Regions from separate parts of the Streptomyces sp. NBC_00988 genome, predicted to be linked through region 2. Evidence: riboswitches for the same ligand, from Rfam matches in the RefSeq annotation. Region 2 holds a riboswitch; each other region holds the start of a gene.
What was found. Region 2 has a riboswitch for cyclic di-AMP ahead of OG496_RS24720 (transglycosylase family protein). Riboswitches for the same ligand answer to the same signal wherever they lie in the genome.
Positions count from the first base shown of each region.

Region 1: it holds a riboswitch for cyclic di-AMP, as region 2 does, so the genes downstream of both, OG496_RS27415 (M23 family metallopeptidase) here and OG496_RS24720 (transglycosylase family protein) in region 2, are expected to answer to the same signal.
Region 3: it holds a riboswitch for cyclic di-AMP, as region 2 does, so the genes downstream of both, OG496_RS46440 (peptidoglycan DD-metalloendopeptidase family protein) here and OG496_RS24720 (transglycosylase family protein) in region 2, are expected to answer to the same signal.

Region 1 covers NZ_CP108730.1:6,004,984-6,010,121, forward strand. The annotation lists gene trmB (tRNA (guanosine(46)-N7)-methyltransferase TrmB) at 1-374, shown strand, start outside; gene OG496_RS27405 (PrsW family glutamic-type intramembrane protease) at 424-1,731, shown strand; gene OG496_RS27410 (aldo/keto reductase) at 1,789-2,733, opposite strand; gene OG496_RS27415 (M23 family metallopeptidase) at 2,794-3,804, opposite strand; cyclic di-AMP (ydaO/yuaA leader) riboswitch at 3,816-3,972, opposite strand; gene OG496_RS27420 (PP2C family protein-serine/threonine phosphatase) at 4,206-5,138, opposite strand, start outside.
Region 2 covers NZ_CP108730.1:5,431,641-5,436,778, forward strand. The annotation lists gene OG496_RS24705 (DUF501 domain-containing protein) at 1-290, opposite strand, end outside; gene OG496_RS24710 (septum formation initiator family protein) at 347-823, opposite strand; gene eno (phosphopyruvate hydratase) at 942-2,228, opposite strand; gene OG496_RS24720 (transglycosylase family protein) at 2,561-3,256, opposite strand; cyclic di-AMP (ydaO/yuaA leader) riboswitch at 3,266-3,446, opposite strand; gene OG496_RS24725 (transglycosylase family protein) at 3,641-4,618, opposite strand; gene OG496_RS24730 (cytochrome P450) at 4,808-5,138, opposite strand, start outside.
Region 3 covers NZ_CP108730.1:10,269,391-10,274,528, reverse strand. The annotation lists gene OG496_RS46450 (TetR family transcriptional regulator C-terminal domain-containing protein) at 1-415, shown strand, start outside; gene OG496_RS46445 (SGNH/GDSL hydrolase family protein) at 519-1,304, opposite strand; gene OG496_RS46440 (peptidoglycan DD-metalloendopeptidase family protein) at 1,546-2,490, opposite strand; cyclic di-AMP (ydaO/yuaA leader) riboswitch at 2,495-2,657, opposite strand; gene OG496_RS46435 (alpha-galactosidase) at 2,961-5,033, opposite strand.

The sequences.
Region 1 (5,138 bases), 570 kb from region 2:
ACGCGATCATCCTGCTGCGCGAGATGCTCGCCCCCGACTCGCTCGACGGGCTGCGCGTCTACTTCCCGGACCCCTGGCCGAAGACGCGGCACCACAAACGGCGCCTGATCCAGCCGGAGTTCCTCACCTTCGCCGCGACCCGGCTCAAGCCCGGGGCGACCGTGCACTGCGCGACCGACTGGGAGCCGTACGCGGAGCAGATGCTCGAAGTGCTCGACGCGCACCCGAACTTCGAGAACAGCCAACCTGACGGCGGTTTTGCGCCCCGTCCGGAGTTCCGGCCGCTGACCCGTTTCGAGGGCCAGGGACTGGACAAGGGACATGTCGTGAACGATCTGCTCTTCCGTCGCGTACCCCACGAGGACCAGCGCTGACGCCAGGCTCCATCGCGGGCCGTGCCCTTACCTCGTTAGGGTCGATGCCGTGGCCACGTTTCCGCCGTACCCCCCGCACCCCGGCCACCCCGCCGGTGGTGTGCCCGGGCACGGGCCGCGGGTGCGCTGGTGGCAGCGGAACTGGGTCCGTCACGGCGCGCTGATCGCCCTGCTGACGCTCTCCGGGCTGGTCATCCTCGCGCTGGTCCGCCAACAGACCGGTACGGAAGGCTTCTTGGTCGGCCTCGGGCTCGCCGTACTGCCCGTACCCCTCCTCCTCGCCGCCTTCCGCTGGCTGGACCGCGTCGACCCCGGGCCCTGGCGGAACCTGCTCTTCTCCTTCGCGTGGGGCGCCTGCGCCGCGGCCCTCATAGCGATCGTCGCCAACAGCTTCGCGACGAGATGGATAGCGACCACGACCGCCGACCCGACCAGCGCGGACACCCTCGGCGCCACCGTCATAGCCCCGATCGTCGAGGAGTCGGCGAAGGCGGCGGCCGTACTCCTCGTCTTCCTCTTCCGCAGACGGGACTTCACCGGGATCGTCGACGGGGTGGTGATAGCCGGGGTCACCGCCACCGGCTTCGCGTTCACCGAGAACATCCTCTACCTCGGCACCGCCTTCGGCACCGACCAGCTCACCGGCGACCGCGGCTTCACCTCCGTCACCGCGGCGACCTTCTTCGTGCGCATCGTCATGTCCCCCTTCGCGCACCCCCTGTTCACCGTCCTCACCGGCATCGGCTTCGGCATCGCCGCGCTCTCCCCCGACCGCCACCACATCCGCCGCGTCCTGGTCCCCCTGACCGGCCTGCTCCTCGCGATGGGCATGCACGCGATCTGGAACGGCTCCTCCACCTTCGGCCAGTACGGCTTCTTCGAGGTCTACGGCGTCTTCATGGTCCCCATGTTCGGCCTGCTGACCTGGCTCGCGGTCTGGACCCGGCAACGCGAACTGCGCACCGTGCGCGAGGAGTTGCCCGCCTACGTCTACGCGGGCTGGCTGACCCCGGCCGAACCGTTCGTGCTCGGCTCGATGAAGGCCCGCCGCCTGGCCCGCGAGTACGCCCGCCACCGCCTCGGCAGGCAGGCGGCCCGCTCGGTCGCCCGGTACGAGGCCCACGCGACCTCCCTGGCGTTCCTGCGGCACCGGGCCGCGCGGGGCCGCGCCGGCGCCGACTTCGTCGTACGGGAAAGGGAGTTGTTGCACGAGCTGTGGCTGCGCCGGGAGGTGGCGCGGCCCGCGCTGGACTACGCGGCGCGGCGGACGGCGCCGCCGGTGCCGGTGGTGGTGCCGCCGTGGCCGCCGGTGTACGGGTCGTACGGGACTCCCCTGTACAACCCGTACCGGTCCTGACGGCCGCCTTGGTGACCCGTACGACCCGTACGACCCGTAAGCCGACCCCTACGACCCTTAGGCCGACGCCTGGGTGAGGCGGGCGATCTCCGTGTCCGTCAGCTCCAGTTCGGCCACGCCGAGCAGTGCGGGGAGTTGCTCGACCGTGCGGGCGGAGGCGATCGGGGCCGCGACCGTGGGCTGGGCGGCGAGCCAGGCGAGGGCCACCGTGGCGACCGGGGCGTCGTGGGCCTGGGCGACCTCGTCGAGGGCGGTGAGGACGCTCTGGCCGCGCTCCGATTCGAGGTACTGGACCGCGCGCCCGGCCCGCGGGCTGTCGACGGTCGTACCGGGCCGGTACTTGCCGGTGAGGAAGCCGGCCGCCAGCGAGAAGTACGGGAGGGCCGACAGTCCGCCGCGTTCGGCGACGTCCCGCAGCCCGCCCTCGTAGGTGTCGCGGGAGACGAGGTTGTAGTGGGGCTGGATCGCGACATAGCGCGCCAGGCCCTCGCGGTCGGAGAAGTCCAGGGACGCCTGGAGGCGCTCGGGCGAGATGTTGGAGGCGGCGATCTGCCGCACCTTGCCCGCCTTCACCAGTTCGTCGAGCGCGCCGACGATCTCCTCGACCGGCACCTCCTCCTTGTCGAAGTGCGGGTAGTACAGGTCGATGTAGTCGGTGCCCAGGCGGCGCAGCGAGGCGTCGGCGGCGGCCTTGATGTTGGCGGCGGACAGGCCGGGGTAGTCGGGGTGCTGGCTGACCTTGGTGGCGATGACGACGTCGGCACGGTTGCCGCGGACCTTGAGCCACTTGCCGATGACGGTCTCGGACTCGCCGCCCTTGTTGCCCTCGATCCACGCCGTGTAGGAGTCGGCGGTGTCCACGAAGTTGCCGCCCGCGGCGGTGTAGGCGTCGAGCACGGCGAAGGAGGCCGCCTCGTCGGCGGTCCAGCCGAACACGTTGCCGCCGAGGTTCAGCGGGAAGATCTCAAGGTCGGACCGGCCCAGCTTGCGAAGAGAAGTCATGCTTCACCTCAACCGCCGGACCGGAACCGGATATTCCAGACCTTGAGGCCCTTCGATCCCTTAGGGGTTGAGGCCCTTGCTGCGCAGCCAGGGCGCCGGGTCGCTCGCGGTGGCGGCGCCGTTGATGTGCACCTCCAGGTGGAGGTGCGGCCCGGTCACGTTGCCGGTCGCGCCCACGCGGCCGATGACCTCACCGGTGGAGACCTTCTGGCCGACACTGACGTTGATCGAGGACTGGTGGCAGAACCACAGCTCGGTGCCGTCGTCGAGGGTGAGGATCGTGCGGTACCCGTACGACCCGGCCCAGCCCGCCTCGGTGACCGTGCCGCTGTGGATGGCCTTGATCAGCGTGCCGGTGGGCGCGGCGAAGTCGAGGCCCGTGTGGTACCCGGAGGACCACATCGAGCCGGCCTGGCCGAAGGTGCCGGTGATCGTGTACGAGCCGACCGGCAGCGTGTACTGCTTGGCCAGCGCGGCGAGCTTCGCGGCCTCGGCCTTCTTCTTGGCGGCGGCCTCCGCGGCCTTCTTCGCGTCGGCGGCCTTCTTCGCGGCGTCCTTCTCGGCCTTGGCGGCGGCGTCGTCGACCTGCTTGGCGACGGCGGCCTCGACGGCGGCCTTCGACTTGCCGTCGACCTGCACCTGCTGCGACTCGGCCTGCGCCATGATCCGGTTGCGCAGCAGCTCACCCGCGTCCGAGGCGCCCTTGGCGGTCTCGGTGGTGGTCACGCCGACGCTGCTGAGCGCGGTAGCGGAACCCTTGGGGGTACTACTGGACGAGTCGTCCAGCAGGTGGCCCACGGAGGGCAGGTCGGGCATCGAGATGGAGACCGGCGGCTTGCCGGTGTTGGCGCTGGCCATGCCACCCGCGCTGACGGCGGCTATGACACCGACGCCCAGGACGGTGGAGCTGCGGGCGAATCCTCCGCCACCACGCTGCTTTGCGACACGGTGCTTGCCGCGGTTGGGAGCAACGGACTCCGCGCTGGGATTCCACTCCTCCCAGGGGCCCTCGTCGGGGCGGTAACCGCCGAAGACGACAGGGGCTTCTGGGGCAGCCTGGTTTGACGCCACGTGGGCGTGCTCCTTTCCTTCCTTCTCGCCTACCGGGTTAGCTGACGGGTTCGGAGCAGGAAGGTCTCCTACGCGCGTAAACCGGCCGTGTTCCCACGGCGGTCGACGAGCGATTCACCCCAAGTGGTGGTTCCCCGGTTCCCTTGCGGGATTCGGCGCGTGCGCACGGAGCCATCTCTTGTGACGGCTGGGACGACCGCGCTGCGTTATCGAACGTTAATAGACACGGGCGCCCGTTTCCAAGCTGTTCGGCTTGATCATTAACCTTTCCTTGCTGGACGAACGGCCCACCACCGGCGAAAAACGGGCGAGTTGGCCAAGTCTCAGAATTCCCACAGCTATTGACGGCATGTCAGTTGTTATGCGGAGGGCTCCCACCCGGTCACCCGCCGTGATGACGGTCATGGATGCCGTACGGCGATCATCGCCATGTCGTCCGTCATCCAGCCCCCGGAGTACCGGCGCACCTCCTTGGCGAGGATGCCGAGCAGCGCCTCGGGGGTGCGGAAGGTCCGGCCGGCCAGCCGTGCCCCGGGGTCGTAGAAGACGCCGTGGGAGTCGCGCGCCTCGGACAGCCCGTCGGTGTGCACGAGGAGGGTGGCCCCGCCCGGGAACGCGAACTCCTCGGCGCGGTCGGGCCAGACCCCCAACTCGCCCATTCCCAGGGGCAGTGCGGGCTCCTGGACCTGCAACGTGCGTACGGTGCCGTCCTCGTGCAGGAGCAGCGGCGGCGGGTGTCCCCGGTCGACGATCCGTACGACGCCGTCGCCGTGCGGGAGTTCGGCGAGGACGGCCGTGGTGAACCCCTCGAACGCGTCGAGCCCGTCGCGCCGGGTGCCCTCGCGCGCCAGCGCCCGCTCCAGCCGCTGGGCGACCGCCTCCAGGGTGGCCTCCTGCTCGGCGGCCTCCCGGAACGCCCCGATGACCACGGCGACGGCGGCGACCGCGCCCATGCCCTTGCCGCGCACGTCGCCGACGACCAGCCGTACGCCGTGCGGGGTGTCCTGCACCGCGTACAGGTCGCCGCCGATGAACGCGCCCTCCTGCGCCGCCTCGTACCGCGCCGCGATCTCGAACCCGCCGATCCGCTCGGCCGGTTCGGGCAGGACGGCCCGCTGCGCCGCCTCGGCGATCTCGCGCGCGGAGGCGAGCTGTTCGCTGCTGCGGCGGACCAGGAGGTTGATGAGGACGGCCAGCACGGCGACCGTCACCACGGTGGCCACCTCGGTGACCGCGTCGGTGTCGAGGACGATGCCGAGCCTGATGTGGATCACCAGCACGACGGCGACGGCCGCCAGACCGGTGAGGACCGTGCCGCGCCGGGAGTAGAGCGG
Region 2 (5,138 bases):
GCGAGTTCGGGATCGGACTCCAGCCTCGCCGTCATCTCCTTCATCACGCCGTTCGCCTCAAGGGTGCCGATCGCCGAGGCGGCGCGCGGGCACGTGAGGTAGTACGTCGTCGGGAAGGGAGTGCCGTCGGGGAGGCGGGGGGCCGTCTCCACCACGTCGGGCTGTCCGCACGGGCAACGGTGTGCGATCGCGCGCAGCCCGCGCGGCGGACGCCCGAGCTGCTGCTTGAAGGCCTCGACGTCCGCGTCGGTGGGCTCGGTGCGCGGAGTGGACGGCGGGGGCTTTTCCATGCCGGTACGAAAGTCTCTCTGTCAGTTCAATTCGGTTCAGCCACTGGGCAGTTCAGTCACTGGTCGGAGGCGTCGGACTTGTCCACGCCGTCCCAGACGTTCGAGTACCACGGGCGGTCGGCCGCCCCCAGTTCCGCGCGCGACTGCTTGGCCGCGTCCGGGTCGATCACGATGTAGCCCGTCTCCCCGGGCATCACGTAGTGCAGCCGCTGCCGGATCTGCTGCTCCGCGTACGAGTCGTCCTGCCAGCGTGCCTTGAGGTCGCGGAGCTGCTCGACGCGCTGCCGCGCCTGCTCCTGCTGCCGCTGGAGATCGGAGATCTCGGCGCGCTGGGAGACGTACTGCCTTATCGGGTACGCCAGCGCCACGATCAGCGAGCACAGCACCAGGGCGAGGAGGGCCGCCCGGCCGGTGAGCCGGGAACGGCGGGCCTGCCGCTTGGTCTGGGAGCGGTAGACACGGGCCGCCGTCTGCTCGCCGAGCAGCTTGAGCCTGGTCGCGGTGGAGAACCGGTCCCGGTCCTTCACGGCCATGTCCCGCCTCCCCTTCACACGTGCGTACGTCCCCGCACACGGTACGGGACCGGGTGCGGGGACGTACGTACGACTGGCTAAGGATTGACCCGGTGGAACCCCGGGGGACCTGGTGGGGTCAGCCCTTGAAACGCGGGAAGGCGCTGCGGCCCGCGTACTCGGCCGCGTCGTCGAGGATCTCCTCGATGCGGAGCAGCTGGTTGTACTTGGCGACGCGGTCCGAGCGGGCCGGGGCGCCGGTCTTGATCTGGCCGCAGTTCACCGCGACGGCGAGGTCGGCGATGGTGGTGTCCTCGGTCTCGCCGGAGCGGTGGGACATCATGCACTTGAAGCCGTTGCGCTGGGCCATCTCGACGGCGTCCAGGGTCTCGGTCAGCGAGCCGATCTGGTTCACCTTGACGAGCAGGGCGTTGGCCGTGCCCTCCTCGATGCCGCGGGCGAGGCGCTCCGGGTTGGTGACGAACAGGTCGTCGCCGACGATCTGGACCTTGTCGCCGATGCGGTCGGTGATGACCTTCCAGCCGGCCCAGTCGTCCTCGTACAGCGGGTCCTCGATGGAGACGAGCGGGTAGGCCGCCACGAGCTCCTCGTAGTACTCGGTCATCTCGGCGGCCGAGCGGGACTTGCCCTCGAACTCGTACTTGCCGTCCTTGTAGAACTCGGACGCGGCGACGTCGAGCGCGAGCCCGATCTGCTCGCCGGGGATGTAACCGGCCTGCTTGATGGCCTCGATGATGAGGTCGAGGGCGGCGCGGTTGGACTCCAGGTTCGGGGCGAAGCCGCCCTCGTCGCCGAGACCGGTGGACAGGCCCTTGGTCTTCAGCACCTTCTTGAGGGTGTGGTAGACCTCGGCGCCCCAGCGCAGCGCCTCGGAGAAGGACTCCGCGCCGATCGGGGCGATCATGAACTCCTGGATGTCCACGTTCGAGTCGGCGTGCGAGCCGCCGTTCAGGATGTTCATCATCGGAACGGGCAGCAGGTGCGCGTTCGGGCCGCCGAGGTAGCGGAAGAGGGGGAGGTCGCTGGCCTCGGACGCGGCGTGCGCGACGGCGAGGGAGACGCCGAGGATGGCGTTGGCGCCGAGCGAGCCCTTGTTGTCGGTGGCGTCCAGGTCGAACATCGCCTGGTCGATCAGGCGCTGCTCGGTGGCGTCGTAGCCGACGAGCTCCGGGCCGATCTGCTCGATGACGGCGAGGACGGCCTTCTCGACACCCTTGCCGCCGTAGCGGTTGGGGTCACCGTCACGCAGCTCGATGGCCTCGAAGGCACCCGTGGAGGCGCCGGACGGAACGGCGGCACGACCCGTGCTGCCGTCGTCGAGGCCGACCTCGACCTCGACCGTGGGGTTGCCTCGGGAGTCCAGGATTTCCCGGGCTACGACGACGTCGATGGACGGCACGAGCATCTCCTTCTTGGGATCTGACGCGGCTACGGCAACACCGCAGCGGCTCTGCGAGACGAGCCTAACCGGCCCGGGGCGATTGGCCATCCGGTCGGCCGCCTGATGGACAGAACCGAGAGTAAATTGTTTCCGAACGGAACAAAAAGTCCCGGCAAGCGGCAGGCGTGGGGACGGGGGCGGCAGGCCGGGGACACAAAAAAGCCCCGCCCCGGTGCGTACGGGGGAACACGCACCGGAGCGGGGAGCCCGTGGGGGACGGGGGTGACCCTCACGAGGTCTCCATGATGGACACCACGGATGTGAGGGCGCTGTGGTTCAGCTGAGAGACCTGTATGTCACTTCAGGTGGAGCTGCTGGCCCGGGAAGATGAAGTCGGCGTCGTCGACGATGTCCTTGTTCAGCTTGAACAGCTGCTGCCAGCCGCCCTTCACCTTGTGCTTCTCGGCGATGGAGCTGAGGGTGTCGCCCTTGACGACCTTGTACTCGCCGTCACCCTTCTTGACCTTCTTGCCGGTCGGGGTGGAGACGGTCTTCTTGGCGGCCGGGCGCTCGGCGGAGCGGGAGGCGGTGGTGTCGCTCGTGGAGCGGTCGGTGGTGCTCTTGGAGGAGCTGGAGCTGTTCGAGCTGCTCGACGAGCTGGAGCTGCCGCCGGAGTAGGAGGCGCTCGACAGGCCGGTGCCGCAGGTGGGCCAGGCGCCCTTGCCCTGGGCCGCGAGAACCTTCTCGGCCACGGCGATCTGCTGGGACTTGGAGGCCTGGTTCGCGGTGGAGGCGTAGGCGGTGCCGCCGTACGCGGCCCACGTCGAGGCGGAGAACTGCAGGCCGCCGTAGTAGCCGTTACCGGTGTTGATGGACCAGTTGCCGCCGGACTCGCAGCTGGCGACCGTGTCCCACTCGGACGCGGTGGCGGCGGAGGCGCTGCCGGTCGCCATGAGCGGGGCGGCTATCGCGACACCGGTGACGCCGGCGAGCGTGGCGACGCGGGTGGCCTTGGACGGACGGCGGTGCTTGCCCTTGCTGGAAAACAGCATGGAAAATCCCAATCCCCTCACCGACGCCTGCGAGGTGAGCTGTCGGGTTCGGGCCGTGTGAGTTGCCCGGCCGTGCTCGTACGTCTCGTACGAGCACGACTTAACCCCAAGCCGGTTCCGGTCGTCTCTCGACTCCCGGGCCCGGCGCTTACCTTGGGTCCCCCGCTCCTGCCTACGGCGCTTGACGCGACGAATGTTCCCGGAGGCCACTGGCAGGACTCGGCGTGTGCGGCAGCCGGGGCTCGTGGTGACGAGCGGCCTTGACCGTAGACACGGAATCGGCGGAATTCCAAAGACGATCAGGGCTTCTGAGACTCATCCCACACTTTGATCAAACCGGACATTCCAGAGCGAAGCGTGACGTGAACTCCCGCTGTTCTCTTGCTACTTTTCGTCCGCTTCCGTACCGACGTCCAAGGTCTGACCGGCGGCGATCTGGGTCGGATCGGCGCCTATCACCTTTTTGTTCTCGGCGTAGAGCGCACGCCATCCGCCGTCATAGCCAAGGGAGTCGGCGATGGACGCGAGGGAGTCGCCGGCGCGGACGGTGTAGGTCTGCGGCGACACGCTTTCCTCGGCGCTGGCCCCGCGATGCTTGCCGGCACTCTGCTGAGTGCTCTGCTGGTCGCCCTGCTGGTCGTCGGAAGCGCTGAGCGCGCCGGTGTCGACGAGGCTCCACTTGCCCACCGCCTGGGCCGAGTTGTCCGATTCGTCGATTTTCGGGGAGGCGGCGACCGAGCCGTTGCCGGTCGAAGGAGTGGTGGACTTGTCGGACTTGGCGGAGTTGTCCGTCGCGGTGGGCGAGGGGCTGACCGAGGAGTCGCTGCCGGAGTCGCCGGACGAAGTCGAGTCCGTGGTGCCGGAGTCGGACAACCCGGAGGAAGCGGACGAACCGGAGTCGGAGTCGGAACCGGAGTCGGAGGAGTCGGTCGGGGTGGCCGACGGGGAGTCACTCGCGAGGCCGGTGTCGACGTCCGTCGAACCCGAGGTGGTGGTGAGACCGGAGAGCAGCGCGCAGGTGGTCCACGCGGAGGTGCCCTTGTCGTCGAGGACCTTCTCGGCGACGGCTATCTGCTGGGAGCGGCTGGCCAGGTCGGCGCTCGGGGCGTAGGCGAGACCGCCGTACTTCTCCCATTCGTCCTGGGTCATCTGCAGGCCACCGTAGTAGCCGTTGCCGTCGTTCTCGCTCCAGGAGCCGCCGCTCTCGCAGTTGGCCACCTTGTCCCAGGTGGTGCCGTCGGCGGCGTTCGCGGAGGCGGCCCCGAGGAGCGGGATGGCGATGGCGGAGCCGGTCACCCCGGCCGCGATGAGGAGAGCCGGAGCCTGACGGGGGCGACGGTGACGACCGTTCCCGGAGAGCATGCGGAGGCCTTTCGCGTGACAGCGGGGGGACCGCGCGGCGGGTGGGGCGAGGGTGGTGCGGGGCGCCGCGCTGGTAGGTGAACGTATCCACAGTCGATCACTTGTCACAAGTTAATGCCACGGAGATCACGTGAAGATCACAGAGTTGAAGAACTGTCACTTTCGGGTTTAGGGGGCCGGATTGCCAGTTCAGCGGTGCTCCGGGGTGAACTCCACCGGGAGGGTGCGCAGTCCGCGCATGATGAGGCCGCCGCGCCAGCGCAAGTCGGCCGGATCTCCGGCGAGTTGCAGGTCGGGGAGGCGGGTGAGGAGGGTGGCGAGCGCGGTCTGGCCCTCCAGGCGGGCGAGCGGGGCGCCGAGGCAGTAGTGGATGCCGTGGCCGTAGCCGAGGTGTTGATTGTCACGGCGTCCGAGATCGAGGACGTCGGGATCGGCGAATCGTTCCGGGTCACGGTCTGCGGCCGCCAACACCACCAGTACGGGGTCGCCGGCCGCGATGTCCTGCCCGCCGAGGGTGAGG
Region 3 (5,138 bases), 4.8 Mb from region 2:
GGCCGACCTCGCACATCTCCACAAGCTCCTGGACCGCCGTACGACCGCGCTGCGCCGACTGCGGGCAGCGGTGCGCTGGTACGCGCCGACCGGGCAGGCCAAGGGCTGGCGGCTGTGGATCGAGGGCTGGGCGGCGGCCCTGCGCGAACCCGCCCTCCTGGACGTCACCCGCGATCTCGACCGGCAGTGGAAACAAGCACTCGCGGAGGTCGTCGCCGAGGGCGTGGCCGCGGGCGAGTTCCACTGCCCGGACCCGGCCACCACAGCCCTGCGCCTCACGGCCCTCCTGGACGGCCTCGCCGTACAGATGACGGCATACGCGGGAGCGGTGCCGCGGGCACGGGCCCTGGAGTGGGTCGACGAGGCACTCGCACGGGAACTGGGCCTGGAGCGGGCGGCGTTGACCGCTCCCTGAGTCGTTCCCCAAGAAGCCGCCTCTTCGAGGAGACACCTCCCGAAAAAGCCACCTCTCCGAGGGGTCACCTCCACACCCGGCACCCCGTTACGGCGTCGCCCCGTCAGGCCACCCGCTCGATCCGCATCTTGATGTCGTCCGGCGACAGCGCGCCCTTGGCCTCGACATGGTCCCCGGAGGACTCGCCGCGCAGCCGGCGCCCGATCCACGGGACCAGGTACTCGCGTGCCCAGTGCACGTCGTCGCGCCGGACGTCGAGCGTGCCGCGGGGCGGCAGCGGGGGCCAGGGCTGGTCCGGGTCGGCCGGGACCTCGACACCGAGGACCTGGCCGGCGCGGAGCGCCACGCGCGTGTGCCCCTCGGGAGAGAGGTGGAGCCGGTCGCCGTCCCAGGCTCGCCGGTCCTGGACCGTCTTGAGGGACCACAGGTCGAGCACCGGGCAGCCGTACCGGTCGGCGATGGCCCGCACATGTCCGTTGTAGGTGGCGATCTTGCCGCGCAGATGCTTGAGCACGGGCACGCCGCGGGTGTCGAAGCCGGTCGTCACCATGACGGTGCCGACGGCGGCGGTGAGGTCGGCCACCGCGCGTTCGAAGCGCTCGGCGACCTCGTCGGGGTCGGTGCCCGGACGGATGATGTCGTTGCCGCCCGCGGCCAGAGAGACCAGGTCGGGCCCGATCTCCTTGGCCCGGGTGAGCTGGTCGGCCACGATCTGGTCGAGCAGCTTCCCGCGCACGGCCAGGTTGGTGTACTCGAAGTCGCCCTCGGGCCGCCGGTCCGCGAGCAGTACCGCGAACCGGTCGGCCCAGCCGACCATCGCCCCGTCGGGCCCTGGGTCGCCGACGCCCTCGGTGAAGCTGTCCCCCACCGCCACGTACGACCCGATCACTGATCTGTTGTCACTCTTCGAATCGTTAGCCACGGCAACCATAATTCACCCTCGCATGTGACCTACGCGATCGTATTTAGGGGTTGACGGGCGGTGATATAAGCCACTTGTAAAGGGTTGTCCAAAGTCGGAATAACCCTCTGAGCAGGGGCGTTCACCCCGGAACTGCTACGCCCGAAGGCCGGACCCAAGAATCTGGGTCCGGCCTTCGGTTGCGTGAAGCAGGTGTCGGGGCCCGGTGTCAGCCGACGGTGACGCCGTGCGAGCGGAGGTAGGCGACCGGGTCCACGTCCGAGCCGTAGTACGGCGTGGTCCGGATCTCGAAGTGCAGGTGCGGGCCGGTCACGTTGCCGGTCGCGCCGGAGAGGCCTATCTGCTGGCCCTCGGTCACGGTCTGGCCGGCCGAGGCGGACAGCTGCGACATGTGGGCGTACTGCGAGTACTCGCCGTCCGCGTGCCGGATGACGACCTCGTTGCCGTAGGCGCCGTCGTAGGCCGCCGAGACGACCGTGCCCGCGGCGACCGCCTTGACGGTGGTGCCGGTCGGGACGACGAAGTCGACGCCGGTGTGGTAACCGCTGGACCACATGCTGCCCGCGACGCGGTAGCCGGTGCCGATGGTGCCACCGGTCACGGGGAGGGTGTAACCCGAGGAAGTACTGGTGCTGGTGCTGTCGTCGCTCTGCGAGGCCGACGCGCTCTTCGAGGAGGAGGACGACGAAGACGAAGAGCCGGACGACGTCGACGAGTTGGACGACTTGCTCGCGCCCGTCTCGCTGGTCCCGCCCGTCGATGCCTTCTCGCCGAGGGAGAGCTTCAGGCCTGGGTGGATCAGCGACGGGTCGCCGCCGATGGCCTCGCGGTTGTCCTGGTAGAGCTTCTTCCAGCCGCCGGTGACGTCCTGCTCCTCGGCGATCTTCGCAAGCCAGTCGCCGGCCTTCACCGAATACGTCTTGACGCCCGAGGCCTTGGAGACGGTCTTCGCGGTCGCCTTCTCAGAAACCGTCTTCTCGGCCGCCGGAACGGACTGAACTGCCTTTTCCGGAGCGGAAGTCGTGGTCGCGGCATGGGCGCCGGTGGCCCCCATGAGCGGAAGGGCGAGCGCGGCGCCGCCGGTTCCGGCTACGGCCATCGAGCGGGTGAGTCGCTGGGACTTCGGGCGGCGGTGCTTACCCTTCGCGGGCATGACGAATTCCTCTCCGGCGCCTGCGAGGTGAGCTGTCGGGTGCGGGCTGGAGATGCCCGGCCGCGCGCTGGTCGCGGCTAAACCCCAAGCCCGTTCCGGAGACCGGAACAGGCGTCTTACCTGTGGGTCCCCCGCTCCTGCCGCATACGGGTGGGTGTGTGCGGAGTCCGGTCGGCGGCAGGATTGGGCGTCCGTCCGGATTGGTGGCGAACGTAAGCGAGGAAGACGCAAAGGGACAAGCAGGAGGTTCCACGGATTTGCGTTCCTTGTGTTTCCCTGTGGGAATTCACCGTCACCCTCCGTGAATTCCCACAGGACTCAACCCCTCAATTCCCCTGTAAAAGCACGTCAATTACGTGAACATGACGAACGACGCACGGTCACGAATATGACGCTGCTCACGTACACAACTCTCAGGTTCCTTTATTCCAGAGCGAGTTGGAACGAAGGCTGCAATTGGGACAGAGGGATCAGATGCGACGCAGGCGGATAACTGTCGCATCGAGGTCACCACGCAGGCCGGTGCGCAGGCCGTGATGCAACAGGACGGCCCCCCGGTGGACTTCGCCCGTTTCGAGGCATTCGTACGACGCTGTCGGGTCGAGCCCGCGCAGCCGGAGCGCCGGTACGGGCTCGCCGTAATGCTGTGCCTGGAGCAGGGCGAGGACGACGGTCTCGTCGCCGCGCACGTACTGCACGGCGCTGAGTCCACCGCTCGGCGGGCGCAGCCGGTGGAGGTCACCGTGTTGCACGAGCGGCCTGATCTCCTTGTAGAGATCCACCCACCGGCGGGCCTCGGCGAGTTCCTCCTCGGTCCACTCCGAGAGGTCGCCGCCGACGCCCAGCACTCCGGCCATGGCGCTCACGAAACGGAAGCGCAGGCTGCTGACCCGGTTGTTGAGCTGGGTGTTGGGGCTGTCGGTGACCCAGGCGGCCATCACGCGCGCGGGGTGGATCTGGCTGAAGCCGTGCTGGATGGCCAGCCGGTCGAGCGGGTCGGTGTTGTCCGAGGTCCACACCTGGTCCGTGCGGCTCAGGATGCCGAGGTCGATCCGGCCGCCGCCGCCCGAGCAGGACTCGAAGGCCACACCCGGGTGGGCCGCCCGCAGCCGGTCGAACAGGGCGTACAGCGCGCGCACATGGTCGACCCAGAGGCGCTGCGGATAGGCGTCACCGGGCCACCCGGCATCCGTGAAGCAGCGGTTGAAGTCCCACTTCACGTAGTCGATCGGGGCGCTGGAGAGCAGCCCGTCGAGCTGCTCCCAGAGGTACTCCTGGACGTCCTCGCGGGCGAGGTTCAGTACGAGCTGATTGCGGAACTCCGTCCGCTTTCGCCCCTCTTGGTGCTGCACCCAGTCGGGGTGCGCGCGGTACAGGTCGCTGTCCGCGTTGACCATCTCGGGCTCGACCCAGATGCCGAACTGCATGCCCAGCGCGTGGACGCGGTCGGCAAGGGGCTTGAGGCCGGCCGGGAAGCGGTCCGGGTTGGGGGTCCAGTCACCGAGCCCGGCACGGTCGCTGGTGCGCTTCCCGAACCAGCCGTCGTCGACCACGAACAGCTCGACCCCGAGCGCCGCCGCGCGCTGCGCGAGCGTCTCCTGCTGCTCCTCGGAGATGTCGAACTGGGTGGCCTCCCAGGAGTTGTAGAGCACCGGCCGGTCCTGGTCGGCGTCCGGGATGACGTACGTCCGCTGGTAGTCGTGCCAGGTGCGGCTGGCACCCCCAAACCCGGCGTCGCTCCACAGGCCGGCGAAGACGGGGGTCGTGAAGGACTCCCCCGCTTCCAGGAGCAGCAGCCCGGAGTCGTCGTACCCGGCACCGCCGGTGATCTGCACGCGCGCGTCCGGGAGTTGGGCCACGGCGATCCGCCAGGACCCCGACCAGCCGAGGGCACAGCCGTAGACCTCACCGCGCTCCTCGGTCGCGTCCGTGTCGAGCGCGACCCAGGGCAGGTGCTGGTGCCCGGTGTGGCCCCGCCGGCTGCCGATGACCTTCTCACCGTAGGTGAGGTCGGACCGCACCAGCCGCGACTCGGCGGCCCACCGCCCGTGCAGCTGCGACAGCCGCCACCCCTCCCGCTCGGGCAGCGTCCACACGGCGGAGTCGGCGCGCAGCAGCTCCAGCGCCTCGGCCCCGTCGTTGCCGAGGCTCGTCCAGCGCTCCACGACGTCGCCGCGCATCCGGTAGTGCAGCGTGATCGCGAGGCCGGTGTCCCGGAAGCGCAGCCGCAGTTCGTCGCCCTCGGTGTCGTACCGCTCGAAGGTCCATTCCGTGCCGCGGCGCCCGGGGGTGCGCACGGACAGGGCGGGGCGTGCGAAGCGGGGGCCGCCCTCGACGGGGTACTCCTCGCGGCCGTCGAGCGGGGACTCGAAGGAGGAGCCGACGGGCAGCGGGCGGGCGGCGAGCTCCTCTGCGTCGGCGAGTGCGATCGCGGGGCCCCAGTGCAGGTGGAGCAGCTCGTCGTCCTCGGTGAGATGGACGGCGTAACTGCTCGCGGGACCCGACAGCACCCACGTACGGCCGTTCTCGGCGATCTCCAGCATCAGGTTCCTCACAGATTCGAACAAGTCCGCTCAAGCGCCAACATCATCAACGGCGGGAGGCCTGTGAGGCAACGCCTGTGGACAACTCATTGCCTGTCGGACCCA